DNA from 3 places in the Kitasatospora sp. Xyl93 genome. Region 1 is predicted to be linked to each of the others. Evidence: predicted binding sites of a transcription regulator. Region 1 holds the regulator's gene; each other region holds the start of a gene.
The links. The regulator HrcA, encoded in region 1, represses chaperone genes, less so after heat shock. The targets are predictions, from matches to a motif close to TTNGCACTCNGNNNNNCNGAGTGCNAA.
Positions count from the first base shown of each region.

Region 2: groL (chaperonin GroEL) is a predicted target of HrcA. The motif match lies at 5,851-5,877, and genes of this name have one in related genera.
Region 3: groES (co-chaperone GroES) is a predicted target of HrcA. The motif match lies at 5,359-5,385, and genes of this name have one in related genera.

Region 1 covers NZ_AP029185.1:2,682,469-2,692,848, reverse strand. Annotated here, with positions in the region: gene hemW (radical SAM family heme chaperone HemW) at 1-461, shown strand, start outside; gene ACZ5GH_RS11970 (DUF3097 domain-containing protein) at 536-1,369, opposite strand; gene pspAB (PspA-associated protein PspAB) at 1,401-1,985, opposite strand; gene htpX (zinc metalloprotease HtpX) at 2,009-2,929, opposite strand; gene hrcA (heat-inducible transcriptional repressor HrcA) at 3,219-4,253, shown strand; gene dnaJ (molecular chaperone DnaJ) at 4,330-5,469, shown strand; gene ACZ5GH_RS11945 (16S rRNA (uracil(1498)-N(3))-methyltransferase) at 5,563-6,312, shown strand; gene ACZ5GH_RS11940 (S41 family peptidase) at 6,443-9,703, shown strand; gene ACZ5GH_RS11935 (RDD family protein) at 9,823-10,380, shown strand, end outside.
Region 2 covers NZ_AP029185.1:4,529,540-4,539,919, forward strand. Annotated here, with positions in the region: gene otsB (trehalose-phosphatase) at 1-584, shown strand, start outside; gene ACZ5GH_RS20345 (alpha,alpha-trehalose-phosphate synthase (UDP-forming)) at 571-2,037, opposite strand; gene ACZ5GH_RS20350 (glucosyl-3-phosphoglycerate synthase) at 2,076-3,077, opposite strand; SAM riboswitch class I at 3,224-3,359, shown strand; gene thrC (threonine synthase) at 3,376-4,656, shown strand; gene ACZ5GH_RS20360 (MoaD/ThiS family protein) at 4,683-4,961, shown strand; gene ACZ5GH_RS20365 (cold-shock protein) at 5,495-5,698, shown strand; gene groL (chaperonin GroEL) at 6,034-7,656, shown strand; gene ACZ5GH_RS20375 (hypothetical protein) at 7,771-8,127, shown strand; one part of gene ACZ5GH_RS20380 (IS5 family transposase) at 8,382-8,914, opposite strand; one part of gene ACZ5GH_RS20380 (IS5 family transposase) at 8,914-9,268, opposite strand; gene ACZ5GH_RS20385 (HD domain-containing protein) at 9,294-10,049, opposite strand; gene ACZ5GH_RS20390 (PadR family transcriptional regulator) at 10,116-10,380, shown strand, end outside.
Region 3 covers NZ_AP029185.1:3,426,809-3,437,188, forward strand. Annotated here, with positions in the region: gene ACZ5GH_RS15110 (sigma-70 family RNA polymerase sigma factor) at 1-98, opposite strand, end outside; gene ACZ5GH_RS15115 (response regulator transcription factor) at 434-1,045, opposite strand; gene ACZ5GH_RS15120 (WhiB family transcriptional regulator) at 1,610-1,936, shown strand; gene ACZ5GH_RS15125 (LysR family transcriptional regulator) at 2,036-3,034, opposite strand; gene groL (chaperonin GroEL) at 3,164-4,795, opposite strand; gene groES (co-chaperone GroES) at 4,912-5,217, opposite strand; gene ACZ5GH_RS15140 (hypothetical protein) at 5,467-5,802, shown strand; gene ACZ5GH_RS15145 (class I SAM-dependent methyltransferase) at 5,870-7,036, shown strand; gene ACZ5GH_RS15150 (polysaccharide deacetylase family protein) at 7,038-7,949, opposite strand; gene ACZ5GH_RS15155 (hypothetical protein) at 8,026-8,286, opposite strand; gene tsaD (tRNA (adenosine(37)-N6)-threonylcarbamoyltransferase complex transferase subunit TsaD) at 8,283-9,374, opposite strand; gene rimI (ribosomal protein S18-alanine N-acetyltransferase) at 9,367-9,900, opposite strand; gene tsaB (tRNA (adenosine(37)-N6)-threonylcarbamoyltransferase complex dimerization subunit type 1 TsaB) at 9,924-10,380, opposite strand, start outside.

The DNA of each region.
Region 1 (10,380 bases):
TGATCGCCGAGGAGGCGCTCAGCGCCGCCGGCTACTCCTGGTACGAGGTCTCCAACTGGGCCACCACCCCCGAGGGCCGCTGCCGCCACAACGAGCTCTACTGGACCGGCGCCGACTGGTGGGGGGCCGGCCCCGGCGCCCACAGCCACGTCGGCGGCGTCCGCTGGTGGAACGCCAAGCACCCCGCCGCCTACGCCCGGGCCCTCGCCGAGGGCCGCACCCCGGCCCTGGCCCGCGAGGTGCTGGCCGACGAGGACCGCCGCGTCGAGCGCATCCTGCTGGAGCTGCGGCTGGTGGACGGCATCCCCCTGGACCTGCTGACGGACACCGGCCGCAAGGCCGCGGACCGGCACCTCGCCGACGGCCTCCTCGCCGCGGGTCCGTACGCCGACGGCCGCGCCGCCCTCACCCTCCAGGGCCGGCTGCTGGCCGACGCCGTCGTCCGTGACCTGGTGGACTGATCGAGGACCTGTCGTGTCTGCGTGACTACTTCAGGCCTGTTGGGCGTCACGCTCGACACCTCGGAGTTCCAGACCTACTCCTGGCCCGGCAGGGCCGTGAAGTCGATCAACTCCTCCACCCGGCCCAGCAGTTCGGGCTCCAGGTCCCGGTAGCTGTCCACCTTCGACAGGATGTGCTTCCAGGCCGCCGGGGTGTCCACCGGCCAGCCGAGGCGGCGGCAGGTGCCCTCCTTCCAGTCCTCGCCGCGCGGGACGGCGGGCCAGGCGGGGATGCCCACGCTGGCGGGCTTCACGGCCTGCCAGATGTCGATGAAGGGGTGGCCGACGACCAGCACGGACTCGCCGGTGACCTGGGCGGCGATGCGGTGCTCCTTCGTCCCCGGGAGCAGGTGGTCGACCAGGACGCCCAGGCGCCGGCCCGGGCCGGGGGCGAAGTCGGCGACGATCGCGGGCAGGTCGTCGATGCCGCGCAGGTACTCGACGACCACGCCCTCGATCCGCAGGTCGTCGCCCCAGACCCGCTCGACCAGCTCGGCGTCGTGCCGCCCCTCGACGTAGATCCGCGACTCGCGGGCGACCCGGGCGCGGGCGCCGGGGACGGCGATCGAGCCCGAGGCGGTACGGCCCGGGGTGCGGGGCGCCGCCGGGCCGGCCGGGCGCACCAGGGTGACGGCCCTGCCCTCCAGCAGGAAGCCGCGCGGCACCAGCGGGAACACCCGGTGCTTGCCGAACCGGTCCTCCAGGGTGACGGTGAACCCCTCGGCGGTCTTCTCGCAGCGCACCACCGCCCCGCAGAAGCCGGTCGCCGCCTCCTCGACCACCAGGTCCCGCTCGGCGGGCACCTCCGGGGCGGCCTGCTGCTTCTTCCACGGCGGGGTCAGGTCGGGTCCGTACTGGCGGCTGCGCATACGGGTGATCATAGGGAGGGCGGACGGCCCGTCAGAGTCCCGGCGCGCCCCAGACCGGGAACCAGCGGCCGAGGTCCTTCTCCAGCCGCAGGTCGTTCCCCAGCATCGCGTTGACCTGCAGTTCCAGCGGGCTGTTGCGCTTCTCCCCTCCGCCGGGCACCGGCGCGAAGGGGTAGAAGGTGCCGCGCTTGTACAGGTAGACCAGGGCCAGCGACTGCCCCTGCGGGTTCCGGAAGGCGACCAGCGAGCAGAGCAGCTGCGGCCCGAAGCCGTTCGCCTCCAGCTCGCTGTTGACCGCGTGCAGGTCGTTCACCAGCTCCGGCAGCTCCTCGGGCCGGTGCCGGGCGAGCAGCCAGGAGTAGCCGTAGGCGTCCTTGGAGGCCTCCACCGGGACGCCGCCGCGCCCGGTGTCGGCGTCCAGCAGCGCCCGGACCTGCTGCTCGACCTGGACGAAGGCCGCGCCCTCGACGGCCGCGAAGCAGACCGAGCCGAGCCCGGTGGGGGTGAACCCGGCTCCGGCCTCCAGGGTGAGCGCGGCGGACGGCACGCCGAACAGCTGGTCGAGGTCGGGTTTGACGGGCTTGGTGCGGCCGAACAGGGCGTCCAGGATTCCCACGGCGGTCCTCTCGGGTTCGGGGGTCAGCGGCCGAGCTGCTCGGAGATCCTCGCCAGCTGCGCCAGCCGCTTCTCCAGGCTCGGGTGGGTGGACAGCAGCTGCGAGGCGGTCTCCCGGGCGCTCAGCGCGGGGGCGAAGTAGAAGGCGTTGTACGGCTGCGCCTGGCGCAGGTCCTTGCCGGGGATGGCCGCGATCTGCCCGGTCACCTTGGTGAGCGCGGAGGCCAGCGCGCTGGGCCGGCCGGTGAGCTGGGCGGCGGCCCGGTCCGCGGCCAGCTCGCGGTAGCGGGACAGCAGCCGGGTGAGCAGGAAGCTGACCGCGTAGACGACCATCGACACCAGCGGGACGACCAGCGCCAGGACGGCCGCGTTCTGGTCGTTGTTGTTGCGCCCGCCGCCCATGAACCCGCCGTACACGGCGATCCGGGTCATCGCCCCGGCGAGGACGCCCAGGAAGCCGGCGATCGTCATCACCGCCACGTCCCGGTGGGCGACGTGCGACAGCTCGTGCGCGAGGACGCCCTCCAGCTCCTCCGGCTCCAGCCGGCGCAGCAGCCCGGTGGTCACGCAGACCACCGCGTTGCCCGGGTTGCGGCCGGTGGCGAAGGCGTTCGGCATGTCGTTGTCGGCGACCGCCACCCGGGGCTTGGGCATGTCGGCCAGGGCGCAGAGCCGGTCGACGGTGCCGTGCAGCTGGGGGAACTCCTCGGGGGACACCCGGTGGGCGCCCATCGCCCGCTCGGTGATCCGGTCGCTGAACCAGAACTGGGCCACGAACAGCCCGCCGGAGATCAGCACGATCAGTGGCCAGGCGCCGCGCATCAGCGCGATCAGCAGGCCCGTGAAACCGACGTACAGCAGCCCGATCACGAACATCGTGGCGACCATGCGGCCGGTCAGGCCGCGGTCGGGCGCGAAACGGGTGTGCTGGCCCGAGCTCGACATCGCTTGCTCCTCCGTTCGCCGTCGCCTTCGATGCTGCCACCCGGACGGCCTCCCGGCACCACCCCGGCGCCGGAACGACCGAACCGCGGGGGCCCCGCGGGCCGTGGGCGGAACTGCGGGGAGGATCACCCCGGTCGGGCCGTTCCTGCCGTAGGACCCGGGCCGTACACTGGCAGGTACGGTTTTGGCACTCGCGTGTTCAGAGTGCCAAGGCCGAGGGCCTTCCGGAGCGGCCCGCAGCAACGAGGGACACAGTCGGACAACGTGCGAAGACGGAGGTGCGTGCCCCATGGCCGGTGAGGTCCGCCAGCTGGACGAACGCAAGCTCGCCGTGCTCCGCGCGATCGTGCAGGACTACGTGGGCACCGAGGAGCCGGTCGGCTCCAAGGCCCTGGTGGAACGGCACAACCTCGGGGTCTCGCCGGCGACCGTCCGCAACGACATGGCGGCGCTGGAGGAGGAGGGTTACATCCACCAGCCGCACACCAGCGCCGGCCGGATCCCGACCGACAAGGGGTACCGCCTCTTCGTCGACAAGCTCGCCGAGATCAAGCCGATGAGCGCCCCCGAGCGCCGGGCCATCCGGCACTTCCTGGACGGCGCGGTCGACCTGGACGACGTGGTCGCCCGCACGGTGCGGCTGCTCGCCCAGCTGACCCGGCAGGTCGCGGTGGTGCAGTACCCGTCGTTGACGCGCTCCACCGTCCGGCACATCGAGCTGGTGGCGCTCGCCCCGGCGAAGGTGATGCTGGTCCTGATCACCAACACCGGCCGGGTCGAGCAGCGGATGGTCGACTGCCCGGGCCCGGTCGGCGAGACGGTGCTGGCGGACCTCCGGGCCCGGATCAACGCGAGAGCCGCCGGCAAGCGCCTCCCGGAGGTCCCCGGGCTGCTGGAGGAGCTGCCCGCGCAGTTCGAGCAGGCCGACCGGCCGACCGTCAGCACGGTCCTGGCGACCCTGTTCGAGACGCTCGCCGAGCAGAACGAGGAGCGGATCATGCTGGCCGGCACGGCCAACCTGACCCGCTTCGGGCACGACTTCCCGCTCTCCATCCAGCCGGTGCTGGAGGCCCTGGAGGAGCAGGTCGTCCTGCTCCGCCTCCTGGGTGAGACCGCGGACGCCGCGATGACGGTCCGGATCGGGCGGGAGAACGCCTACGAGGGGCTGACTTCCACGTCGATCGTCTCGGTCGGCTACGGTTCGGGCGACGAGAGCGTGGCGAAACTGGGTGTGATCGGTCCGACCCGGATGGACTATCCGGGCACAATGGGGGCGGTGCGAGCGGTGGCGCGGTACGTGGGCCAGATCCTGGCCGAGTCCTAGCAAGCGGCCGTCGCCGGAAATCCGGCGGCGGCGACCAGTCGCAGCACTACTACAGGCGGAACAAGCGGAGCATTTGGTGGCCACGGACTACTACGCGGTACTCGGCGTCCGACGGGATGCGGGGCAGGACGAGATCAAGAAGGCGTTCCGGCGCCTGGCACGCGAACTGCACCCGGACGTCAACCCGGACCCGAAGACGCAGGAGCGGTTCAAGGAGATCAACGCCGCCTACGAGGTGCTCTCCGATCCGCAGAAGCGCCAGGTCTACGACCTCGGCGGGGACCCGCTGTCCCCGGGCGGCGGCGGAGCGGGCGGCTTCGGGGCCGGTGCGGCCGGCTTCGGCTTCTCCGACATCATGGACGCCTTCTTCGGCGCCGCGGCCGGCCAGCGCGGCCCGCGCTCGCGCACCCGCCGCGGCCAGGACGCCATGATCCGGCTGGAGATCACCCTGGAGGAGGCCGCCTTCGGCACCACCAAGGAGCTCCAGGTCGACACCGCCGTCACCTGCACCACCTGCAGTGGCGAGGGCGCGGCCCCCGGCACCTCGGCGCAGACCTGTGACATGTGCCGTGGCAAGGGCGAGGTCTCCCAGGTCACCCGGTCCTTCCTGGGCCAGGTCATGACCTCCCGCCCCTGCCCGCAGTGCCAGGGCTTCGGCACCGTCGTGCCGACCCCGTGCCCGGAGTGCGCCGGCGACGGCCGGGTCCGCGCCCGCCGCACCCTGACCGTCAAGATCCCGGCCGGTGTCGACAACGGCACCCGGATCCAGCTGGCCGGCGAGGGCGAGGTCGGCCCCGGCGGCGGCCCGGCCGGCGACCTGTACGTGGAGATCGCCGAGACCACCCACAACATCTTCCAGCGGCGCGGGGACGACCTGCACTGCACCGTCACCATCCCGATGACGGCGGCCGCGCTCGGCACCCAGGTGCCGCTGCAGACCCTGGACGGCCTGGAGGAGGTCGACATCCGGCCCGGCACCCAGTCCGGCCAGTCGATCCCGCTGCACGGCCGGGGCATCACGCACCTGCGGGGCGGCGGCCGGGGCGACCTGATAGTGCACGTCGAGGTGAAGACGCCCAGCAAGCTCGACGCCGAGCAGGAGGAGCTGCTGCGCCGCCTCGCGGTGCTGCGCGGCGAGGAGCGGCCGTCCGGCCAGTTCGCGCCGGGCCAGCAGGGCCTGTTCTCCCGGCTGAAGGACGCCTTCAACGGCCGGTAGCCGTCCGCGGAGGGGTGCCGGGGGGAAGCCCCCGGCACCCCTCCGGTGTTTCCCCCTCTCCGGCCGCAGGCCCCTCCTGGAAAGGTCCCCGCCATGACCGCGCCCGTCTTCTTCGTCGAGACCGAGCGGATCGCCGCCGCCGTGCCCGGGGCCGTGGTGCGCCTGGACGGCCCGGAGGGGCGCCACGCGGCCGCGGTGAAGCGGCTGCAGCCGGGCGAGGCGGTGACCCTGGCCGACGGGCTGGGGCTCGGCGTGGACGGCACGGTCGCCGAGGTGCTCGGCAAGGACGAGATCGACGTGGCGGTCGCCGCCGTGCGCCGGGAGCCGGAGCCCGCGCCGCGGATCGTCGTCGTCCAGGCGCTGCCCAAGGGCGACCGCGGCGAGCTGGCCGTGGAGACCATGACCGAGGTCGGCGTGGACGTGGTGATCCCGTGGTCCGCCTCGCGCTGCATCACCCAGTGGAAGGGCGAGCGCGGCGGCAAGGCCCTCGCCAAGTGGCGGGCCACCGCCCGGGAGGCGGGCAAGCAGTCCCGCCGGCTGCGCTTCCCCGTGGTCCGGGACGTCATGACCACCCGGCAGCTGACCCCCGTCCTGGCGCAGGCCGCGTTCGCCGCCGTGCTGCACGAGGAGGGCGCCGAGCCGCTGGCGCACGCCGGGCTGCCGGAGACCGGGGACATCGTCCTGGTGGTCGGCCCCGAGGGCGGGGTCTCCCCGGAGGAGCTGGCCGCCTTCGCCGAGGCGGGCGCCGAGCCGTACCGGCTGGGCCCCTCGGTGCTGCGCACCTCCACCGCCGGGGTGGCCGCCGGCGCACTTCTGCTCGGGCGCAGCGGCCGCTGGTCCTGACCGCGCCCGCAGGGCGCCCGGGGCGCCCGGGACGGCGCCCGGCGCGAGCGCGTCACGGCCGTCCGCGGGCGGCGCCGGGAGTCTGCCGAAAACGGCGCGGACCGTACGCGCGGCTGCCTAGGCTGGCCGGGTGACGGACTCCCTGAGCACCCCGGCCGGCGCCTACCTGCGCCATCCCCACCTGCACGGCGACCTGGTCGCCTTCGTCGCCGAGGACGACCTCTGGCTCGCCCCGCTGGACGGTGGCCGGGCCTGGCGGCTGACGGCGGACCACCTGCCGGTCCACCACCCGAGGTTCTCCCCGGACGGGCGGCACCTCGCCTTCACCTCCACCCGGGACGGCGCCCCCGAGGTGCACGTGGTGCCGGTGGACGGCGGTCCGTCGCGCCGGCTCACCCACTGGGGCAGCCACCAGACCCGGGTGCTCGGCTGGGCCGCCGACGGCCGCCCGATCGCGGTCACCGCCGCCGGCGAGTCCGGCTTCCGCCGCACTTGGGCGCACGCCGTGCCGCTGGACGGCGGCGAGCCGCGGCGGCTGCCGTACGGGCCGGTCGGCGGCATCGCCTTCGAGCCGGGCGACATGGGGGCGCCCCCGGCCGAAGGCCGGGGGAGGGTGCTGCTGGCCAGCGTCAACGGCCGTGACCCGGCCTGGTGGAAGCGGTACCGGGGCGGGCGGGCCGGCAAGCTGTGGCTCGGCCGGGACGAGTTCGTCCGCGTCCACGCGGAGCTGGACGGGCAGCTGGACTCGCCGCTCTGGGTCGGGGAGCGCATCGCCTTCCTCTCCGATCACGAGGGCGTCGGCGAGCTGTGGTCCAGCCGCCCGGACGGCACCGACCTGCGCCGCCACACCACCGACCCCGACGGCTTCTACGCCCGGAACGCCACCACCGACGGCACCCGGGTGGTCTTCCACCGGGCCGGCGACCTGTGGCTGCTGGACGACCTGGAGGGCGCCGAGCCGCGCCGGCTGGACGTCCGGCTGGCCGGCCCCCGGGCCGGGCGCCGCCCCCGCCCGGTGCCCGCCGCGCACTGGCTGGAGTCCGTCGCCCCCGACCGCACCGGCCGGGGCAGCGCCGTGGTGGTGCGCGGCAGCGTGCACTGGCTGACCCACCGCGAGGGCCCGGCCCGGGTGCTGGACGAGACCCCGGGCGTACGCGGGCGCCTGGTCCGGGTGGTGCCGGGCGAGGACGGCGCCCAGGGCGTGCTGTGGGTGACCGACGCCGAGGGCGAGGACGCCCTGGAGTTCGCCCCCGACCTGCACGGCGAGGAGCGTCGCCGGCTCGCCGCGGGGCAGCTGGGCCGGGTCAACTCGCTGGTGGTCTCCCCGGACGGCAAGCAGGCCGCGCTCGGCGTGCACGACGGCCGGCTGCTGCTGGTCACGCTGGCCGACGGCGCCGTGCACGAGCTGGACCGCAGCGCCGACGGCGAGCCCGGCGGGCCGGCCTTCAGCCCGGACTCGGCCTGGCTGGCCTGGTCGCGCCCGGTGCGCGGGATGGGCCCGCACTCGCTGCGCCAGATCGTGCTGGCCAACCTGGCCACCCGGACGGTCGGCGAGGTCACCCAGCCGCGCTTCGTGGACACCTCGCCCTCCTTCACCGCGGACGGCCGCTACCTGGCCTTCCTGTCGGTGCGCAACTTCGACCCGGTGTACGACGCGCACGTCTTCGACCTGTCCTTCCCGAACGGCTGCCGCCCCTACCTGGTCACGCTGGCCGCCGACACGCCGTCCCCGTTCGGGCCGCAGCGGGCCGGGCGCCCGCTCGGCGGGGAGGAGGACGAGCCGAAGGCCGGGAAGGCCGACGGAGAGGAGGCGGCGGCCGGCGCCGCGCCGGTGACCAGGGTGGACCTGGACGGCATCGCCGACCGGATCGTCCCCTTCCCGGTCGAGGGCGGCCGCTTCGAGGAACTGGCCGCGGCCAAGGACGGCGTGCTCTGGACCAGGGCCCCGCTGACCGGCGAACTCGGCGACGGGGCCGCGTCCCTGGACGACGACCGGCCCCGCCCGGTGCTGGAGCGCTTCGACCTGAGGAAGCGCCGGGTCGAGCAGCTGGTGCACGGCCTGGACGACTTCGCGGTCAGCGCGGACGGCACCCGGGTGGCCGTGCTGGACGAGGGCGAGCTGCGGGTCGTCCCGGCCGACCACAAGGGCGGCGACGACGAGGAGACCGCCGTCGACCTCGCCCGGCTGCGGGTGACCGTCGACCCGGCCGCCGAGTGGCGGCAGATGTACGCCGAGAACGGCCGGCTGATGCGGGACAACTTCTGGCGCCCCGACCTCTCCGGCGTCGACTGGGATGGGGTGCTGGAGCGCTACCGGCCGCTGGTCGAGCGGGTCGGCTCGCACGACGAACTGGTCGACCTGCTCTGGGAGGTGCACGGCGAACTCGGCACCTCGCACGCCTACGTGATGCCGTACGGCCGGTACACCGAGCCGGCCCGGCGCCAGGGCCTGCTCGGCGCCGACCTGGTCCGGGACGGCGAGCGGTGGCGGATCGGGCGGATCCTGCCCGGGGAGTCCTCCGACCCCAGGGCCCGCTCGCCGCTGGCCGCGCCCGGCGCCGCTATCCGCCCGGGCGACGCGCTGCTCGCCGTCAACGGCCGCCCGGTGGACCCGGTCACCGGGCCGGCCCCGCTGCTGGCCGGCACCGCCGGGCAGCCGGTCGAGCTGACCGTGGCCGGGAAGGACGGCACCGACCGGCGCCACCCGGTGGTCGTCCCGCTCGCCGACGAGGAGGCGCTGCGCTACCACGACTGGGTGGCCGGGCGGCGGGCCGCGGTGCGCGAACTGTCCGGCGGGCGGCTGGGCTACCTCCACCTGCCCGACATGCAGACGGCCGGCTGGGCGCAGCTGCACCGCGACCTGAGCACCGAGATGGCCAGGGAGGGCCTGGTCGTCGACGTCCGGGGGAACCGCGGCGGCCACACCTCGCAGCTGGTGATCGAGAAGCTGGCCCGCCGGATCATCGGCTGGGACGTCATCCGGGACACCGACCACCCGGTGCCCTATCCGGCGGACGCCCCGCGCGGGCCGGTGGTCGCGCTCGCCGACGAGTTCACCGGGTCGGACGGCGACGTGGTCAACGCCGCCGTCCAGGCGCTCGGGATCGGCCCGGTGGTCGGCACCCGCACCTGGGGCGGGGTGATCGGCATCGACAGCCGCTACCGGCTGGTCGACGGCACCCTGGTCACCCAGCCCAAGTACGCGCTCTGGCTGGAGAACTACGGCTGGGGCCTGGAGAACCACGGGGTCGACCCGGACGTCGAGGTGCCGTTCGCCCCGCACCACTGGGCGGCCGGCGAGGACCCGCAGCTGGCCGAGGGCGTCCGGATCGCCCTGGCGGGGCTGGCCGAGACCCCGGCCCGCACGGCGCCGCCGCTGCCCTGGCTCTGACCGGCCGGCCGGGCGGCGCTCCGGAGCGGGAAGTCGGCCCGTCCGACCTCCTGCTCCGGAGCCCGGGGCGTGGGTAGGATGCGGGGCTGCTCTTGATCCACAGCTCACGGGGGAACCACATGGCGCAGGGCTACCCGCCGCCGCAGTACGGCCAGAATCCTTACGCACAGCAGCCGCAGCCCCATCCGCCGGCGCGGCCGCAGGGCTACCCGCCGGCCCAGCCGTACCCACCGCAGCCGTACCCGCCGCAGGGCGGCTACCCGTCGCCGCAGGCCCAGCCGCCGCGGGGGTACGCCCAGCCGTACCCGAACCCCCACCCGCGGCCCGAGCAGCCGCGGCGGGCGGCACTGCCGCCGTGCCCCAAGGAGGCGGGCGGCGGCCGGCGGTTCCTGGCGATCGTGCTGGACTGGCTGTTCGCGGTCGGCCTCGGCTTCGTCGCCGCCAACGCCGCCAGCCGCCCGAAGACCCGGCACATGGCCGGCCACGCGGTGCAGAGCGGCGGGCCGGTGGTGCCCTACTTCGTGGCGCTGCTGGTGGTCGGCCTCGGCACGTCCTTCCTCAACCAGGTGGTGCTCGCCCGGCTGACCGGCTTCAGCGTGGGCAAGGGGATCATGGCGATGCGGCTGGTGCGCCGCAAGGGCGTGATGCGGCCGAACACCTGGCGGCTCACCAGGCGC
Region 2 (10,380 bases), 1.8 Mb from region 1:
CGGGGGTGCCGGGGGTGGTGGTGCTGGGGCACTACGGGGCCGAGCGGTGGGAGGACGGCGAGCTTTCGGCGCCGGAGGTGCATCCGGGGGTGGCGCGGGTGCGGGCGGCGTTGCCGGGGTTGTTGGAGCGGGTGGGGGCGCCCGAGGGGACGTGGGTGGAGGACAAGGGGCGGGCGGTGGCCGTGCACACCCGGCGGACGGCGGCGCCGGAGGAGGCGTTGGCGCTGCTGCGGGCGCCGGTGGGGGAGCTGGCGGCGGAGCACGGGCTGGTGGTGGAGCCCGGGCGGCTGGTGCTGGAGCTGCGGCCGCCGGGGGTGGACAAGGGGGCGGCGCTGACCGGGTTCCTGCGCGAGCGGGGGGCCCGTTCGGTGGTCTACGCCGGGGACGACCTGGGGGACGTGGCGGCGTTCGCCGCGGTGGAGGAGCTGCGCGGCGAGGGTGTGGCCGGGGTGCTGGTGTGCGCCGGCGCGGTGGGGGACGCGCCGGTGCGGGAGCTGGCCGACCGGGCGGACCTGGTGGTCGCCGGGCCGGAGGGTGTGGTGGAGCTGCTGGAGTCCCTGGGGGAGGCGCTCACAGCGCGTTGAGCTGGTCCAGGAACCACTGCTGCGGGGGGAGCGCGGTGGCCGCCGCCGCCAGGCGCTTGGTGCGGTCGGCGCGCTCCTCCTGGCTCATGCCGAGGCCGGCGTGGAGGGCGTCGGCGGTGGCGATGACGTCGTACGGGTTGACGGTGAGCGCGTCGTCCCCGAGTTCGGCGTGGGCGCCGGCCTCGCGGGAGAGGACGAGGGCGCAGCCGTTGTCGGAGACCACCGGGACCTCCTTGGCGACCAGGTTCATGCCGTCGCGGATGGGGTTGACGAGCGCCACGTCGGCGAGGCGGTAGGCGGCGAGGGAGCGCGGGAAGTCGTCGTCCACGTGCAGGATCACCGGCTGCCAGGTGGGGGTGGCGAACTCGGCGTTGACGGCCTCGGCGAGCTCCCGGACCTGGGCCGTGTAGCTGCGGTACTCGGCGAGGTCGGTGCGGGACGGGTAGGCGAAGGCGATGTGCACCACCCGGTCGTGCCACTCGGGCCGGGTGCGGAGCAGGTGCCGGTAGGCCTGGAGGCCGCGGACGATGTTCTTGCTCAGCTCGGTGCGGTCGACCCGGACGATGGTGCGGCGGTCGCCGACGGCCTCGCGGAGGGCGGCCAGCCGTTCGTCGACGTCGGGGCGGTGGGCACGCTCGCGCAGGAAGTCGGCGTCGGCGCCGAGGGCGTGGACGCCCAGGTGGGTGGTGCGGCCGTCGAGGGTGACGGTGAGCGCGTCGTGGTCGACGGTCGCCCCGAGGATGTCCTCGCAGCAGGCGGCGAAGGCGCGGGCCCAGCGTTCGGTGAGGAAGCCGGCCCGGTCGGCGCCCAGGATGCCGGTGAGGACGGCCCGGGCGACGTCGTCGGGCAGCAGCCGGAAGTACTCGGGCGGGGCCCACGGGGTGTGCGAGAAGTGGCCGATCCGCAGGTCGGGGCGGATTCCGCGGAGCAGGGCCGGGGCCAGCGAGAGGTGGTAGTCCTGGACGAGGACCGCGGCCTCCGGCGCGGCTTCGGCGGCCAGCGCCTCGGCGAACGCGCCGTTGTAGGCCTGGTAGGCGGCCCATTCGGTGCGGAAGTCGGCGTCGAAGGCGGGGGCGGTCGGGGTCGCGTAGAGCAGGTGGTGGACGAACCAGAGGGTGGAGTTGGCGACGCCGTTGTAGGCGCGGGCGAAGGTCTGCGGGTCGATGTCCAGCATCCGTACGGCCTGGCCGCCGACCTCGTGGCCGGCCAGGTCGAGGCGGCCGCGGGGTGCCTCGGCGGCGGCTCTGCGGTCGGGGTCGCCGAGGGCGGCGCAGACCCAGACGGCGTTCGGGTCCTCGATGGCGGACAGCCCGGAGACCAGGCCGCCGCCGCCGCGGCGCAGGGTCAGTGTGCCGTCGTCGGAGGTGCTGAAGGACACCGGTCCCCGGTTGGATGCCACCAGGACGGAGGCGGTGCCGGTCGCGCTCGAACGGTTGGTCGTGAGATCGCCCATGGTTGGCATGTTGCCGGGGGCCCGGCGTGGCAAACCCGTCAGTGGCGGGTCGCGTATTCGGGGACGGTGTGCATCGGGGGGCGTTCCAGGGCGGTCACCGGGTGGGTGTGGGCGGTGAACGCGCGGGTCTCCGGGTGGCGGGTGAACTGGGTGAGGTGGGGGTGGACGAGGTCGGCGGAGGCCTTGAGGCGGTGGGTGCGGTCGAGGCGCTCCAGGGCGGTCCGGTAGATGGTGGCGGCCATCCGGCCGAGGGCCTGGCCGTCCTGGTGGCGGTGGTGCCGGACGCCGACGTCCACCTGGGCCAGGGCGTCCAGTCCGGCCAGATCCAGGGCGTCGACCAGCAGGCCGAGTTCGACGCCGTACCCGGTGGGGAAGGGCAGCCGTTCGAGCAGTGAGCGGCGGGCCGCGTACTCGCCGCCGAGGGGCTGGACGAACCCGGCGAGCTCCGGCCAGTGGAGGTTGAGCAGGGGGCGGGCGACGAGTTCGGTGACCCGGCCGCCGCCGGCGGGCAGCACGGCGCCCTCCGACTCCAGCGGGCGGTCGTACATGGCCTTGACCAGCTGGATCGACTCGTCGGTCAGCAGCGGGCCGACGATGCCGGAGACGAAGGCCGGGTCGAACTCGCGCAGGTCGGCGTCGACGAAGCAGACGATGTCGCCGTGGGTGACCAGCAGCGAGCGCCAGAGCACCTCGCCCTTGCCGGGGACGGCGGGCAGGCGGGGGAGGATCAGGTCGCGGTGTTCCACCCGTGCGCCGGCCTCGGCGGCGACGGCGGCGGTGGCGTCGGTGGAGCCGGAGTCCACGACGACGAGTTCGTCGACGAGCGGGAGGCGCTCCATCAGCTCGCGGCGGACGGTGCGGACGATGTCGCCGACGGTGGCCTCCTCGTCCAGGGCGGGGAGGACCACGCTGACGGTGCGGCCGGTGCGCCGCTTGGCGTCGAGGAGGGTGTGGACCGGCCGGTCGGCCGCGCTCCAGGAGCGGCGGCGCAGCCAGGACGCCGCCTGCGGCAGGAGCTCGGGGGTCGGTTCGGCGGGCACTGGGGTCTCCTCGGCGGGTCGGTGGGACATGTCATCTCGCTTGGCGGACGGTCCCGTTCAGGATTGACGCCTTCGGATACAGTCTTCGTACAGCGGTCGGACCTTTGCACACCGGGGTCGCCGCTGAGTACCACCACAATTTCACAAGCTCATCCAGAGGGACTGAGGGAACGGCCCGTTGACGTCCCGGCAACCTTCTCGCGCGGCTGTCGACGACAGGCCCCGGCGGGACAGGTGCCAATTCCGGCCCGTGTCGCGACCGCGCCACGGGGAAGATGAGGAGAGAGGCCTCGCCGTCATGGCTATCGACACCGCCGCACCCGTTTCCGTCGACCTCGGCCCCGCCGCCGCGCTGTCCTGTCGCGAGTGCGGCACCCGCTTCCCGCTCGGCCCCAGCTTCGCGTGCCTGGAGTGCTTCGGCCCGCTGGAGATCGCCTACGAGTTCGGCAGCGAGGGCGCCGAGGAGCTGCGCAAGCGGATCGAGGCCGGTCCGGCCTCCATCTGGCGTTACGCGCCGCTGCTGCCGGTTCCGGCCGACGTGGCGTCCAAGCCCAACCTGAACCCGGGGTGGACCCCGCTGGTGAAGGCGGACAACCTGGGCCGGGAGCTCGGTTTCACCGCCCAGCTGCACGTCAAGGACGACTCCGGGAACCCGACCCACTCGTTCAAGGACCGGGTGGTCGCCTGCGCGATCGAGGCGGCCCGGGCGTTCGGGTACACCACGCTGTCCTGCTCCTCCACCGGCAACCTGGCCGGTGCGGTGGGGGCGGCGGCGGCCCGGGCCGGGTTCCGGTCCTGCGTGTTCATCCCGCACGACCTGGAGCAGGGCAAGGTCGTCATGGCCGGGGTGTACGGCGGCGAGCTGGTCGGCATCGAGGGCAACTACGACGACGTGAACCGCTTCTGCTCGGAGCTGATCGGCGACGCGGCCGGCGAGGGCTGGGGCTTCGTCAACGTGAACCTGCGGCCGTACTACGGCGAGGGCTCCAAGACGCTGGCGTACGAGATCTGCGAGCAGCTCGGCTGGCGGCTGCCGGAGCAGATCGTGGTCCCGATCGCCTCGGGCTCGCAGCTGACGAAGATCGACAAGGGGCTCCAGGAGCTGATCAGGCTCGGCCTGGTCGAGGACCGGCCGTACAAGGTCTTCGGCGCCCAGGCCGAGGGCTGCTCGCCGGTGTCGGCCGCGTTCAAGGCCGGCCGGGACGTGATCAAGCCGGTCAAGCCGGACACCATCGCCAAGTCGCTGGCGATCGGCAACCCGGCCGACGGCCCGTACGTGCTGGACATCGCCCGCCGCACCGGCGGCGCGGTCGAGGACGTCACGGACGCCGAGGTCGTGGCGGCGATCCGGCTGCTGGCGCGGACCGAGGGGATCTTCGCCGAGACCGCGGGCGGGGTGACCGTCGGCGTGCTGAAGAAGCTGGTCGAGACCGGACAGCTGGATCCGGCCAAGGAGACCGTCGCGATCAACACCGGCGACGGCCTGAAGACCCTGGACGCCGTCTCCGACGCCGGGATGACCGCCGTCATCCGCCCGACGCTGGACTCGTTCCGCGCCGCCGGCCTCGCGTCCGCCTGAACCACCCGCCCCCCGCAAGGAGAGTCATGAGCGCCAACGTCCGCATCCCCACCATCCTGCGCACCTACACCGGCGGCGCCGCCGAGGTGACCGCCGAGGGCGCCACCCTGGCCGAGGTCATCGCCGACCTGGAGAAGAACCACGCCGGCATCTCGGCCCGCATCCTGGACGACACCGGCAAGCTGCGCCGCTTCGTGAACGTCTACGTGAACGACGACGACGTGCGCTTCGCCGAGGGTCTGGCGACCGCGATCGGGGACGGCGCCGGAATCTCGATCATCCCGGCGGTGGCCGGCGGCTGCTGAGCCGTTCGCGAGAACCCGCGGTCGCCCGCGCGTACGGAATTCTCCGTATGCGCGGGCGACCGCTCGCATTCTTGCGGGAATATTTCCGGGTCGAGTCGGAGTAGAGTGTCGCTCGGCTGGGAACAAGGTTTCCCTTTCGGCCCCCGCAGTGCTCGGCCCGGGGGCGCCCGGCCCGCCGGACCGGCCCGTGAAACATGTCAGGCGGATGTCAGAATTCCCGCGGACATTTGAGTAATTCGTCCGCTATGTCCGGCGTGGAATGCCGAGATTATTCCGATTCGGCCCGTACTGTCCCCCGGCGCCTTGCCGGAATTACCGGCGGTTGACCCTGTTGCAGAGGGCGTCGGTCCGGATACATTCAGCGGCGGTCGACGCAATCACCCGCTCACCGGAAGCCGCCTGGCGTCCCGCGCGGAGGGTTGCGGCGTGCACGGCTGCGCCCAGGGGGGGTTCCCCGGGCCGGCCTTCAACCAACCCGGGCCCGCGACCTGCGGGCGCGTGAAGGGCCCAGCACAGCACTAGGGGAGTTCGGAATGGCTCAGGGCACCGTCAAGTGGTTCAACGCGGAGAAGGGCTACGGCTTCATCGCGGTCGACGGTGGTGCGGACGTCTTCGTCCACTACAGCGCGATCCAGATGGACGGCTACCGCACCCTCGAGGAGGGCCAGCGGGTCGAGTTCGAGATCTCCCAGGGACAGAAGGGCCCGCAGGCGGACATGGTCCGCGCCGCGGGCTGACGCCTTCCGACCCCAGGAGCTCGGCGCGGCCCTACGGCTGGTGACCACTCGCTTCTCGACGGGCCCGTACGACGCGTGTCGTACGGGCCCGTCGGCGTTCCCGGCGGGCTCCGGGGGCGGCCCCGGCGGCGGCTCGCGGATCGTCGATTGGGCTTGCACTCGACCACCCGGAGTGCTAATCATTGGCGTTAGCACTCACAGCGTGAGAGTGACAGCGGACCGGGTCGGTGAGGCCCCCGGGAGCGGTAGGGGAAAAGACCCCCGCACACCAGGGCCGTCCGTCGCGGGCACCCCTTGGTCCGAGCAGTCGACCGTGTCCCGGAGGACCACTTCTGATGGCCAAGATCATCGCCTTTGATGAGGAAGCTCGCCGCGGCCTTGAGCGTGGCATGAACCAGCTCGCCGACGCAGTGAAGGTCACGCTCGGCCCCAAGGGCCGCAACGTCGTGCTGGAGAAGAAGTGGGGCGCCCCCACGATCACCAACGACGGTGTCTCCATCGCCAAGGAGATCGAGCTCGAGGACCCGTACGAGAAGATCGGTGCGGAGCTCGTCAAGGAGGTCGCCAAGAAGACGGACGACGTCGCGGGTGACGGCACCACCACCGCCACCGTGCTCGCCCAGGCCCTGGTTCGCGAGGGTCTGCGCAACGTCGCCGCCGGCGCCAACCCGATGGCCCTGAAGCGCGGCATCGAGAAGGCCGTCGCGGCCGTCTCCGACCAGCTGCTGGCCCAGGCCAAGGACGTGGAGACCAAGGAGCAGATCGCCTCCACCGCCTCCATCTCCGCCGCCGACACCCAGATCGGCGAGCTGATCGCCGAGGCCATGGACAAGGTCGGCAAGGAAGGCGTCATCACCGTCGAGGAGAGCAACACCTTCGGTCTGGAGCTCGAGCTCACCGAGGGCATGCGCTTCGACAAGGGCTACATCTCCGCCTACTTCGCCACCGACCTGGAGCGCATGGAGGCGACGTTCGAGGACCCGTACATCCTCATCGCCAACTCCAAGATCGGCTCGGTCAAGGACCTGCTCCCGCTGCTGGAGAAGGTCATGCAGAGCGGCAAGCCGCTGGTCATCATCGCCGAGGACGTCGAGGGCGAGGCCCTGTCGACCCTGGTCGTGAACAAGATCCGTGGCACCTTCAAGTCCGTCGCCGTCAAGGCCCCGGGCTTCGGTGACCGCCGCAAGGCCATGCTCGGCGACATCGCCATCCTCACCGGTGGCACCGTGATCTCCGAGGAGGTCGGCCTCAAGCTGGAGAACGCCGGCATCGACCTGCTGGGCACCGCCCGCAAGGTGGTCATCACCAAGGACGAGACCACCATCGTCGACGGTGGCGGCGACAGCGAGCAGGTCGCGGGCCGCGTGAACCAGATCCGCGCCGAGATCGAGAACAGCGACTCGGACTACGACCGCGAGAAGCTCCAGGAGCGCCTCGCCAAGCTGGCCGGCGGCGTGGCCGTCATCAAGGCCGGCGCGGCCACCGAGGTGGAGCTCAAGGAGCGCAAGCACCGCATCGAGGACGCCGTCCGCAACGCGAAGGCCGCCGTCGAGGAGGGCATCGTCGCCGGTGGTGGCGTCGCGCTGCTGCAGGCCGGTGTCGCCTTCGACAAGCTGGAGCTGGAGGGCGACGAGGCCACCGGTGCCAACATCGTCAAGGTCGCGCTGGAGGCCCCGATCAAGCAGATCGCGACCAACGCCGGCCTGGAGGGTGGCGTCGTGGTGGAGAAGGTGCGCAACCTCCCCGCCGGTCACGGCCTGAACGCCGCCACCAACGAGTACGTCGACCTGGTCGCCGAGGGCATCATCGACCCGGCCAAGGTCACCCGCTCCGCGCTGCAGAACGCCGCCTCCATCGCGGCGCTGTTCCTCACCACCGAGGCCGTCATCGCCGACAAGCCGGAGAAGGCCGCCGCGGCCGCCGGCGGCGGCATGCCGGGCGGTGACATGGACTTCTGATCCTGATCGCTCCGATCGGATCGGCTGGTTCCAACGTCCGTGTGGGCGGCTCCCTTCGGGGGGCCGCCCACACGGCGTTTCGGCGTTCGGGGGAGTTGGGGAGAGGATGGACGGATGGCTGCCGATGACATCGAGACCGCCCTGCACAACGCGCGGGCACTGATCCTGGCCGACCTCACCGCGCGGGACGTGGCGGACGCCGCCGTCGTCTCGCTGGTGGAACAGGCCGTCACCCACCGCCGCTGGTGGCTGGAGCAGTGGCCGGACGGCACCGACTACGTGCTCGGGCTGGTCGCCCAGGACGTCCAGGACGCACTGCTGGAGGCGTACGGGCGCTGGCCGCTGTGCGCCGACTGCGCGGCCGACGGGGACCCGCACGCGCTGAGCGTGGAGCCCGAGCTGGGGCCGGATCCGCACTGGGTCTGCGGCAAGCAGGGCGCGGTGGTGGCGCCGGTCGGCAAGCTCGCCTAGGGCGCGTCTGACAATTCGCGTCGGATCAGGGCGCGGCGTTGGGGTGCGTGCATCGCAAGGCGGAGGAGGGAGCCACTGCCGTGGGGGCACCTCCCGGCCGAAGGCTGGGGGCCATTGGCGACCGACGACAACGCGGCGAGGTGCGCTTGTGCCCTGGGGGTACCTCCCGGCCAAAGGCTGGGGGAGCGTCGCGCACCCGGCGGGAATTGTCAGACACGCCCTAGGGCGTGTCTCGTAATTGATCTTGGCGGGGGTCATTGCTCCTCGGCTCGCAGCCACAGGATCAGCGAGGCGAGGACGACGCCGGCCCGGTAGCGGTTGGCCAGTTTGTCGAACCTGGTTGCCACTGCCCGGAATTGCTTCAGCTTGGCGAAGCAGCGCTCAACGACGTTCCGCCCCTTGTAGGCGGCCTTGTCGAAGGCAGGTGGGCGCCCGCCGCGGCTTGCGCGGCGGGCGCGGCCGGCGATCTGGTCCCGGCGTTCGGGGATGGTCGCCTTGATCCGCCGGCGCCGCAGCAGCCGGCGGATCTTCCGGGAGGAGTACGCCTTGTCGGCCACGACCCGGTCGGGCCTGGTCCTTGGCCGCCCACTCCCGAGACGTGGGACGCGGATGGCGTCGAGGACGGTGGGCAGCATCGTGCAGTCGGCCGTGTTGCCCGTGCTCAGCACGATCGACAGCGGCAGGCCCCGACCGTCGACCGCCAGGTGGATCTTGGTCGTCAGTCCGCCCCGGGACCGGCCGAGCGCCTCGCGGCACGCAACTGCTGCCGGATCATCCGATTCGTCCTCGGACTGGCCCCCTTTTTGCGGGCGCCGGCCGCGTGCTGGTGGGCTCTGGCGACCGTGGAGTCGATCGAGACCGTCCACTCCACGGTGCCCACCGCGTCGTTGCGGACCTGGATCTCACGCAGGAGTGTGGCCCAGGTTCCGTCCTTCTCCCACTGGGCGAAGCGCCGGTAGACGGTCTGCCACGGACCGTACCGCTCGGGCAGATCGCGCCACGGGGCACCTGTGCGCAGCCGCCACAGCACCCCGTTGACCACCTGCCGGTGATCCCGCCAAGGACGCCCGGCCCCGTCCCGCTGCGGCAACAACGGCTCAATCCGAGCCCACGCCGCATCCGTTATCTCTCCACGACCCACCACAAGATCAATTATGAGACACGGCCTAGGGTGCCAGCTCCCGGAGCTCGGCCGTCAGGTTGGCGCGGGCGGGCGCCGTGAGGCGCTCGCGGGCGGCGGGGGTGCGGTAGAGCGCGGGCAGGGCGAGCAGCCGGCGCAGGACGGCGGCCCGGCCGGCCGTGAAGTCCGGCGCGGGGACGAAGCCGTACTCCTCGCGGACGGCGGCCGCGTACGCCGCGTAGGCCTCGGGGGTGCCGCCGAGGACGGCCAGGTCCGCGTCGCAGAGCACCTCGCCGTTGCGGTCGCCGGGGGCGGGGTCGTGGCCGACGGTGAGCAGCACGAGGCGCTCGACCTCGGCGACCCGCTCGGCGGGCAGCCCGGCGGCGGTCAGCGCGCGGACGGCCAGGGCGGCGCTGCGCTCCTCGTTCTCGGTGCGGTCGGGGCGGTAGACGGCGTCGTGGAACCAGGCCGCGAGGCGGACCGCCTCCGGGTCGGCGGCGTGCCCGGCCAGCTCGTCGACGTGCCGCAGCACCGCGCGCAGGTGGGCGGCGGTGTGGTAGCGGCGCTGCGGCTCCGACCAGCGGCGCAGCAGCTCCCGGCCGTACGGCTCGGGGTCGACGGCGGCCCCGCAGCGGTGCAGCAGGGCGGTCCAGGCGGCGAGCAGTTCCTCGGTGAGCGGGCCCTCGGCGGTCGGGGCGTGCTCGGCGGTGGCGGAGGCGTGCTCAGCGGTGGCGGAGGCGTGCTCAGCGGTGGCGGTGGCGGTGGCGGTGGCGGTGGCGCGGTCGGGCTCGGCGGTCGGCATGGCGACCATTGTGGCGGTCGGGCCGGGCACTGGACCTATAGGTAGGTTGACGATATATGTAGTCGTATGACAGAACGCTCCATGCAGGAGCCCACGCTGCTGCTGCTCACCGCGCTGGCCGACGCCCCGCGCCACGGCTACGCGCTCATCCAGGAGATCTCCGCGATCTCCGACGGCCGGGTCAAGATGCGCACCGGCACGCTCTACGGGGCGCTCGACCGGCTGCTGGGCCAGGGCCTGATCGAGGTCGCCGCCGAGGAGGTGGTGGACGGCCGTGCCCGGCGCAGCTACGCGCTGACCGACGCCGGCCGGACGGCGCTGGCCGCCGAGG
Region 3 (10,380 bases), 740 kb from region 1:
CCGCCGGGTTCGGCGTACGACGGATCGTGACCCGGACCGGAGGGCTCGGCCTCCACCGGGTCCGCCTGGCCGGCCGTACCGGCGACGTCGTCGCGCATCGGTCCATGGTGCCTGGTCGAGCGGGAAAACGCGGCACCGCGTCCGGAGTTGTGCACCGGAACGTTATGCGCTGCGGCACCGTGCGGCATGCCGTGCACCACCGGCCCCTCCTGCACCGTGCCGCCTCCCGCCCCGCCGCAGTCGCTGGTACCGTCCGTCGCGCCGTCCGCCGAGTGTCCTGCGGCTGCGTGGTTCGCCGCAGTGCCTGTCCGCTGGTCCCCGAGGTGCTCCACTCCTCCATGGTGCAACCTCGGGACCGTAACGTCACACGCCTGTGCGGTGTCCGCTCCGGGAACCACCGGCGGCACGCCGCAACCGGCGGCGCCGCCGGTGGTCAGCGGACCAGGCCCCAGCGGAAGCCCAGCGCCACCGCGTGCGCCCGGTCGGAGGCCCCGAGCTTCTTGAAGAGCCGTCGGGCGTGGGTCTTGACGGTGTCCTCGGAGAGGAACAGCTCGCGGCCGATCTCGGCGTTGCTGCGGCCGTGGCTCATGCCCTCCAGCACCTGGATCTCACGCGCCGTCAACGTGGGCGCCGCGCCCATGTCGGGGCTGCGCAGCCGGCGCGGGGCGAGCCGCCAGGTCGGGTCGGCGAGGGCCTGGGTGACGGTGGCCCGCAGCTCGGCGCGCGAGGCGTCCTTGTGCAGGTATCCGCGGGCGCCCGCGGCCACCGCGAGCGCGACACCGTCGAGGTCCTCGGCGACGGTGAGCATGATGATCCGCGCGCCCGGGTCGGCGGACAGCAGCCGCCGGACCGTCTCGACCCCGCCGAGGCCGGGCATCCGGACGTCCATCAGAACGAGATCGGAGCGGTCGGCCACCCAGCGGCGGAGGACCTCCTCCCCGTTCGTCGCGGTGGTGACCCGGTCCACACCGGGTACGGTCGCGACCGCGCGGCGAAGCGCCTCGCGGGCGAGCGGGGAATCGTCGCAAACGAGAACGGAAGTCATGACCGTCGTCCTCCGCAGCTGATCCGCGTCACGTTGAGCCTCCTGGCTGGTACGAACCTCTCCGACACGGCCGATCGGCGACAGACTCCGTGCTGATCGCCCCAACCTGCCCGCGATCGTTCCCGACGTCCGGCGCCCGCTAACCGCCTCCGCACTTCCAACGACCGTCACTCGAATGAGTTACGGCCTTCGGGGCCATCTCCACCACTGTACGTGGCCGACCCGTTACCGATCAGCCGCATCGCGGTGCACACGCCGCTCTTTTGCGCAGCTCGCGCGCGGTCGGCGTACGACCCGCACACCGGCCCGGCACGCCGCGCGCCCCTCGGGCCACCCGATTGCCACGCCCGCGCCCGGCGGACCCCTTGCCCACTATGCCCTTTTTTATAGCTTTCGTATGGTCATTGACTGTTGTGCCAGTGTGTGGGTGACTTGTCCATGGAGTTGCCTTAAGTCATATTTCCAGGTGTCCACACCAGTGCATCGAAGCCCCGCCGCACCGCTCGGCAGCCAGCCCCGCCGAACGCCCGGCCGACGGCCGACAGCCTCTGAAGGGAATGAGCCATGGCAGATTTCTCCCGCCTCCCCGGTCCCAACGCGGACCTCTGGGACTGGCAGCTCTCCGCAGCCTGCCGTGGCGTGGACAGCTCGCTCTTCTTCCACCCCGAGGGCGAGCGCGGGGCCGCGCGCAGTTCGCGCGAGGCCAGCGCCAAGGAGGTGTGCATGCGCTGCCCGGTGATCGCCGAGTGCGCGGCGCACGCGCTGGCGGTCCGTGAGCCGTACGGCGTCTGGGGTGGGATGACCGAGGACGAGCGCGAGGAGATGCTGGGACGCTCGCGGCACCGGCTGGTCGAGGTCCCGCTGACCCCGCCGGCGGTCGCCCGGCGCTAGACCCGTCTCCATGAGCGCCGTGAAGAAACGTTTCCTCGCGGCGCTTCAGCCTGTCGGCTCACTGTACGTACAGAACCACGACGGCCCCGTCACCCACCGTCAGCGCGTGGCGGCCGCCCCCGCCAGCCGCTCCAGCATCAGCGCCACGGCCGGCACCTCGGCCAGGTCCGGCAGGGTCAGCGCGACCACCTGGCGCACCGCGGGCGCCCCGGAGGCCGTCCGCACCGGCACCGTCGACACGCCGTCAGGACGCACCGACTGGAGCGCCAGCCGGGGCAGCACCGCCACCCCCAGCCCGGCCGCCACCAGGCCGACCACCGCCGGGTAGTCGTCCGTCGCGAAGTCGATCCGGGGCTCGAAGCCCGCGCCGGCGCACAGCTCCACCAGGTGACCCCGGCACTGCGGGCAGCCGGCGATCCACTGCTCCCCCGCCAGCTCGGCCAGCTCCACCGCCCCGCCGCGCCCGCCCAGCGGGTGGTCGGCGGGCAGCAGGCCCACCAGCGGGTCGTCCAGCAGCGGGGTGACCACCAGATCGGACCAGTCGGTCCCGGCGGTCAGCTGCTGCGCCTCCAGGTTGGCCTCGGCCCGGGCCTCGCGCGGCGTGCCGTGGGCGGGCGCCGGGGCCGCGGCGGCGCCGTCGGACTGCGGGTAGCGGAAGGCCAGCGCGATCTCGCACTCGCCGCCGCGCAGCATCGCCAGCGACTCCGGCGGCTCCGCCTCGACCAGCGACACGCGCACCCCGGGATGGCCGTCCCGCAGGCGGGCGACGGCGGGCGGCACCAGGGTGGAGCTCGCGGTCGGGAAGGAGACCAGCCGCACCCGCCCGGCCCGCAGCCCGGCGATCGCGGCGACCTCCTCCTCGGCGGCGGAGAGCCCGGCCAGGATTCCGGTGGCATGCTTGAGCAGGACCCGGCCGGCCTCGCTGAGCTGCATCCCGCGGCCCGAGCGGACCACCAGCGGGGTGTCCACCGACTTCTCCAGGGCCTTCATCTGCTGGCTGATGGCGGGCTGCGTACAGCCCAGCTCGCGGGCGGCGGCGGAGAAGGAGCCGGTGCGGGCGACGGCACGCAGGACGCGCAGATGGCGGGCCTCGATCATGCCTTATTTATAAGGCAATCTTTGGAATCTGCAAAATTCTACTGATAGTTGAAGCGCGGGCGAACGCCGGAGGCCCGGCCCGCTCCCCTCGCGGGGCGCGGACCGGGCCTCCGGTCAGGCGTCGGAGCCTCAGTGCGAGTGGCCGTGGCCGTGCGAGTGGCCGTGACCGTTGTCGGCCTCCTCCTCCTTCTTCTCCACCACGAGGGTCTCGGTGGTGAGGAGCAGGGAGGCGATCGAGGCGGCGTTCTCCAGGGCGGAGCGGGTGACCTTGACCGGGTCGATGACGCCGGCCTTCACCAGGTCGCCGTACTCGCCGGTGGCGGCGTTGTAGCCCTGGCCGGCCTCCAGCTCGGAGACCTTGGAGGTGATGACGTAGCCCTCCAGGCCGGCGTTCTGGGCGATCCAGCGCAGCGGCTCGTGCAGCGCCTTGCGGACGACCGCGACACCGGTGGCCTCGTCGCCCGACAGGCCCAGGCCGTCGTTCAGCACCTTGGCGGCGTGGACCAGGGAGGCGCCACCACCGGCGACGATGCCCTCCTCGACCGCGGCGCGGGTCGCCGAGATGGCGTCCTCCAGGCGGTGCTTGCGCTCCTTCAGCTCCACCTCGGTGGCGGCGCCGACCTTGATGACGCAGACGCCGCCGGCCAGCTTGGCCAGGCGCTCCTGCAGCTTCTCGCGGTCCCAGTCGGAGTCGGTCGCGGCGATCTCGCCCTTGATCTGGGCGACGCGGCCGGCGACGGCCTCGGCGTCACCGGCGCCGTCGACGACCGTGGTCTCGTCCTTGGTGATGGTCACCCGGCGGGCGGTGCCCAGCACGTCCAGGCCGACCTGGTCGAGCTTGAGGCCGACCTCCTCGGAGATGACCTGGCCACCGGTCAGGACGGCCAGGTCGCCGAGGATCGCCTTGCGGCGGTCGCCGAAGCCCGGGGCCTTGACGGCGACGGCGTTGAAGGTGCCGCGGATCTTGTTCACGACCAGGGTCGACAGCGCCTCGCCGTCGACGTCCTCGGCGATGATCAGCAGCGGCTTGGAGGCACCGCCCTGGAGGATCTTCTCCAGCAGCGGCAGCAGCTCCTGGATGGAGGAGATCTTGCCCTGGTTGATCAGGATGTACGGGTCCTCCAGGACCGCCTCCTGCCGCTCCGCGTCGGTGACGAAGTACGGCGACAGGTAGCCCTTGTCGAACTGCATGCCCTCGGTGAAGTCCAGCTCCACGCCGAAGGTGTTCGACTCCTCGACGGTGATGACACCGTCCTTGCCGACCTTGTCGATCGCCTCGGCGATCAGCTCGCCGACCTGGGTGTCCTGGGCGGAGAGGGACGCGACGGCGGCGACGTCGTCCTTGCCCTCGATCTCGCGGGCGATGGAGAGCAGGTGCTCGGAGACGGCGGCGACGGCCTTGTCGATGCCCTTCTTCAGGGCGGCCGGGCCGGCACCGGCGGCGACGTTGCGCAGACCCTCGTTGACCAGGGCCTGGGCCAGCACGGTGGCGGTGGTGGTGCCGTCACCCGCGACGTCGTTGGTCTTGGTGGCGACCTCCTTGACGAGCTGCGCGCCAAGGTTCTCGTACGGGTCGTCCAGCTCGACCTCGCGGGCGATGGTGACACCGTCGTTGGTGATGGTCGGGGCGCCGAACTTCTTGTCGATGACGACGTTGCGGCCCTTGGGGCCGATGGTCACCTTGACGGTGTCGGCCAGCTTGTTGACACCGCGCTCCAGCGAGCGGCGGGCGTCCTCGTCGAACTGCAGGATCTTCGCCATGTTCCCTATTCCCTCGGGGCTGCGGCCGGCCGACCGGCCGCCGAACTACGTGAACCAACAACCACGCCCCGGGCCACTGTCACGGAGGACACGGATCCGGGGCGGGTCGGGACGACTTACTTCTCGATGATGGCGAGAACGTCGCGAGCGGAGAGCACCAGGTACTCCTCGCCCTGGTACTTCACCTCGGTGCCGCCGTACTTCGAGTACAGGACGATGTCACCCACGGCGACGTCGAGCGGCAGACGCTGGCCGTCCTCGAAGCGGCCCGGGCCGACGGCCAGGACGACACCCTCCTGGGGCTTCTCCTTGGCGGTGTCCGGGATAACCAGGCCGGAGGCCGTGGTGGTCTCGGCGTCGAGCGGCTGGACCACGATGCGGTCCTCGAGCGGCTTGATGGCAACCTTGCTGCTGGTGGTCACGTCCGAGCTCCCCTTCGGAGATTACGGGGTTTTCTAACGGGTAGGGGCGATCCTGCGGGTCTGCCGTCGCGGGGGTCAGACACACGTCGTCGCGTTAGCACTCTCCTAGTGGGGAGTGCCAAGGACGACCATAGGGCCGTGTTAGCACTCAGTCAACCAGAGTGCCAACGACGCGCCCTGGGAACCCGGATTCGCGGATGAGTAGCCGTACTCATGTGCGACGCTCCCGCCGTCGGCAGACTCCTCGTCATGACATCGATCCCGGTGCGCGTCGGCCCGTCCCGGACCACGGACGCCGCCCTCGCCCTGCTGTCGCTGCCCCTGCTGGGAGCCGCGCTGCCGTTCGTGGTCTTCTTCGTCGTCGCCTCCCTCGGCAGCGGCCCCGGCCACGGGGACGACGGGGACGGCCTCGAATGGGCCTTCCTGGGCATCGGGATGCTGGCCGCCCCGGTCGCCGCCCTGACGGCGGGCCTGGTGGTCGCCTTCCGCAGCCGGCGGTCCGGCTACCAGTACCTCCCGGTCGCCGCGGTGCTCTCCCCCTTCGTGCTGCCGGCGGTCCTGTCCTCGGGCGTCCTGTGGCGCTGACGCCGTCCGGCCCGCCGGAACCGGCGGGCACGCGGAGCGGGGGCGCCCGACCGGCGAGAATGGCCCCGTGGACACCGAGAACCTCCAGCCGCTGCTGACCCCCGAGGGCCAGGCCCTGCTCGCCGAGTTGCGCGAGTTCACCCCCGAGGAGGAGCTGGCGCTGGCGACCCGGCTGCGCCGGGAGCACCCGGCGGAGCTGGTGTCGGCGGCGTTCGGGCAGGCGCGGCTGCGCCAGCGGGCCCGGGCGAAGTTCGGGGCCGACGCCGACCTGATGTACTTCACGCCCAACGGGGTGGAGCAGTCCACCCGGCGCAGCGTGGCCGAGTGGCGGGCACGGCGGTTCGCCGCCCTGGGCGTACGGCGGCTGGCGGACCTCTGCTGCGGCATCGGCGGGGACGTGCTGGCGCTGGCCCGGGCGGGCATCGAGGTGCTGGCCGTCGACCGGGACCCGGCGGCCTGCGCCGCCACCGCGGCCAACGCCGCCGCGCTGGGCCTGGCCGACCTGGTCGAGGTGCGCTGCGCGGACGTCGCCGAGGTGGACGTCACCGGCTTCGACGCGGTGTTCACCGACCCGGCCCGGCGCACCTCGCGCGGCCGGGTGTTCGACCCGGAGGCGTACGCCCCGCCGCTCTCCTGGGCCGTCGAGGCCGGCCGGCGGACCCCGGTCGGCGCACTGAAGGTGGCGCCGGGCATCCCGCACGAGGCGGTGCCGCAGGACGCCGAGGCCGAGTGGGTGTCCGACCACGGCGACGTCAAGGAGGCGGTGCTCTGGTTCGGCACCCGGGCCGCGAGCCCGCACCGCGCCACCCTGCTGCCGCAGGGCGCCAGCCTGACCGGCGGCGACCTGCCCGACCCGCCGGCCGGCCCGGTCGGGCGCTACCTGTACGAGCCGGACGGCGCGGTGATCCGGGCCCACCTGGTGGCCGAGGTGGCCGAGCAGGTGGGCGGCCGGCTGATCGACCCGAAGATCGCCTACCTGACCTCGGACGAACTGGTCGCCACCCCGTACGCGCACGCCTTCGAGCTCACCGACGTGCTGCCGTTCAACATCAAGAAGCTGAAGGCGCTGCTGCGCGAGCGGGCGGTCGGCACGGTGGTGATCAAGAAGCGCGGGATGGCGATCACCCCGGAGGAGCTGCGCCGCCAGCTCAAGCCCTCCGGGCCGAACACCGTCACGGTGATCCTCAGCCGCACCGACCACGGGCCGCTGATGATGCTGGGACGGCCGGTCTGAGCTACGAGGCGGGCGCCTGGATGTAGTCCTCCAGCCGGGCCACCGAGAAGCCCTGCTCCTGGATCCGGGCCAGCAGGTCGCCGAACATCTGGGTCATCGTGGCGCCCTTGAGCTCCTTGGGGCCGCGGAAGTGCGCCAGGATGATGTCGCCGGGCTTCAGCTTCTTGTCCCCGGACTGGTACTGCATGTCGTGGATCTGCATCGACTCGCGCCACAGCACTATGGCGCGCGGGCCGCACTCCTGGACCGAGGTGTTGAGCACCGGGGTGTTGGCGCCGTCGCCGAACGGCGGACGGAACAGCAGCGGGGCGGTGCCGTACTGCTGGGTGAGCGCGGACTGCGCGTCGCAGATCTCGGCCTTCTGCCTGTCCACCGGGAGCTTGCTCATCACCGGGTGGTCCACGGTGTGGTTCTGGACGTGGTTGCCCAGCGCCTGGAGCGGCTTGAAGTACGCGTAGTCGTTCCTGACGATGTCCCGGGTCAGGAACATCGAGACCGGCACCTTGAGGTCGGTCAGCATCTCGACGAACTTCGGGTCCTTCTCGGCGCCGTCGTCGATGGTGATGAAGACGACCTTGTCGCTCGTCTTCACGTCGCTGAACACCGGTACCGGGCCGGTCCGTTGGAGCTTGACGGGCTTGTCGGCGGGCGGCGCCGGGGCGGGGGCGAGCGGGGTGAGGCCCCACTTGGCCCAGGCCGCGGCGCCCGCTCCCGCCGGGGCGCCGGACGGGGTGGCGGTCGCGGCCCCGGTGGTCGGCGCGGCGCCGGTGGGCCGGGCCGCGGCGGACGTGGCCGCGGCGGCCGGGGCGGCCCCACCGCCGCCTCCGCCGTCACCGCACGCGGTGGCGAAGGCCAGCAGGGCCACCGCCCCCGCCGCGTACGTCCTGGCCCTGCTCCGCCCGTCCCTGATCACCGCTGCGCGCTCCCGGCTCCCGTCCAGCTTTCTCTCAGCTAGCACGGTAGCGAACAGGTCAGCGGTTCCCGATCAGTTATTCGATGTGCTCGCTGGTGAAGGACCAGCGGTGCACCGGGCGGCCCAACAGCTCGGCCGGCGGGTCGGCGACGGGCACCGGCTCGCCGCTCCACCAGGCGATCAGCAGCACCCTCTCGCCCGGGGCGGAGAGCAGTTCGAGGCGCTCCAGCCCGGCCGAGCCGCGCAGCGCGGGCAGCGCCGACTCCCGCACCCAGGCGGCGAGTTCGCCGGCCCGGCCGGTCGCCGCCCGGGCCTCCCACATCGCGGCGACGGTCATGCCGCGCCGCCGCCGAGGGCGTCGTAGGCCTGACCGTGGAAGTCCGTGTGGGGCACGTGGACGTCGGTCACCGGCAGCGAGGAGTCGGCGGACAGGTCGAAGGCGGACGGCGTGCGGTCGCGCCACACCATCTCGGCGCCGAGCGCCGCGACCATCGCGCCGTTGTCGGTGCACAGGCCCGGCCGGGGAACCCGCAGTCGGATGCCGGCCCGGTCGCAGCGCTGCTGGGCCATCTCGCGCAGCCGCGAGTTGGCCGCCACGCCGCCGCCGATCATCAGGTGGTCGACGCCGTTGTCCCGGCACGCCTTGACGGCCTTGCGGGTGAGCACGTCGGTGACGGCCTCCTGGAAGGACGCCGCCACGTCGGCGATCGGCACCTCCTCGCCGGCCCGGCGCTTGGCCTCCACCCAGCGGGCGACGGCGGTCTTCAGACCGGAGAACGAGAAGTCGTACGCCGGGTCGTTCCTGCCGGACAGGCCGCGCGGGAAGGCGATCGCCCCGGGGTCGCCGTCGCGGGCGGTGCGGTCGACGATCGGGCCGCCGGGGAAGCCGAGGCCGAGCACCCGGGCGACCTTGTCGAAGGCCTCGCCGGCGGCGTCGTCGATGGTCGCGCCGAGCGGGCGGACGTCGCTGGTGATGTCCTCGCTGAGCAGCAGCGAGGAGTGCCCGCCGGAGACCAGCAGGGCCATCGTCGGCGAGGGCAGCCGGCCGTGCTCCAGCTGGTCGACGCAGATGTGCGAGGCGAGGTGGTTGACCCCGTACAGCGGCTTGTCCAGCGCCCAGGCGTACGCCTTCGCGGCGCTGACGCCGACCAGCAGCGCGCCGGCCAGGCCGGGGCCTGCGGTGACGGCGATGCCGTCCAGGTCGCTCGCCTTGATGCCGGCGGTGTCCAGAGCGCGCTGGATGGTCGGGACCATCGCCTCCAGGTGCGCGCGGCTGGCGATCTCCGGCACGACGCCGCCGAAGCGGGCGTGGTCGTTGACGCTGGAGGCGACCGCGTCGGCCAGCAGCGTGGTGCCGCGCACGATGCCGACGCCGGTCTCGTCGCAGGAGGTCTCGATGCCGAGGACGAGCGGTTCGTCAGCCATGGCGGGTGTCCTCAATGTCCTTCGGGTCGGTGCTGTCAGTGCTCGGGCGGTCGAGGCCCGGGCGGTCGGGACTCGAGTGGTCGAGACCCGGGCGGTCGAGGCGCATCACCAGCGCGTCGACGTTGGCGGGCTGGTAGTAGCCGCGCCGGATGCCCACCGGTTCGAAGCCGTGCCGCTCGTACAGCCGCTGGGCGCGCGGGTTGTCCACCCGCACCTCCAGCAGCAGCTCGGCGCACTCGCGCCGGGCGGCCTCCCGGATCAGGTCGGTGAGCAGCGCCGCGCCGAGGCCGGCGCCCTGGTGGCGCTCGTCGACGGCGATGGTCTGGACGTCGCCCTCGCCGGCGATCGCCATCAGCCCGGCGTAGCCGACGACGGTGCCGTCCGGGGCGGCCGCGACGGTGTAGTGGCGGGTGCCGCCGGGGTGGGCGTCGGCCAGCTCGGACCAGAACATCCCGGCGGACCAGGCGTCCTCGGGGAAGAGCCGCAGCTCCAGTTCCAGCACCGGCGCGATGTCCCACCAGCGCATCGGGCGCAGGGTGGTGCCGTGGTTCACGCCGGGAGCACCGCCTTGTAGCCGGCCGGGACCTGGGCGTCCGGGCGGCGCAGGTACAGCGGGTGGTTCGGCAGCAGCTCGCGCCCGGCGGCCAGCTCGGCGGCGGCGAAGCCGGCCAGGGCGCCGGCCGAGACGTGCGCGGGGCCGTGCGCGCCCGGGAAGGCGTCGGGGTAGAGCAGCGCGCCGGCGCCGACGGAGCGCTCCCGCGGGGTCAGCTCGGCCGGGCGGTCGACGTCGGGGCCCTCGGTGCGGCGGCCCTCCGCGTCGTACGAGGCCCAGTAGACCTCCTTGCGGCGCGCGTCGGTGGCGACCGTGAACGGCTCCCCGGCCAGGCCCTCGGCGCGGGCCTGGAAGGCGATCGCGTCCAGGGTGCAGACGCCGTGGACCGGCAGCCCGAGCGCGTGGCCGAGCGCGGCGGCGGTGACCAGACCGACCCGCAGGCCGGTGTACGGG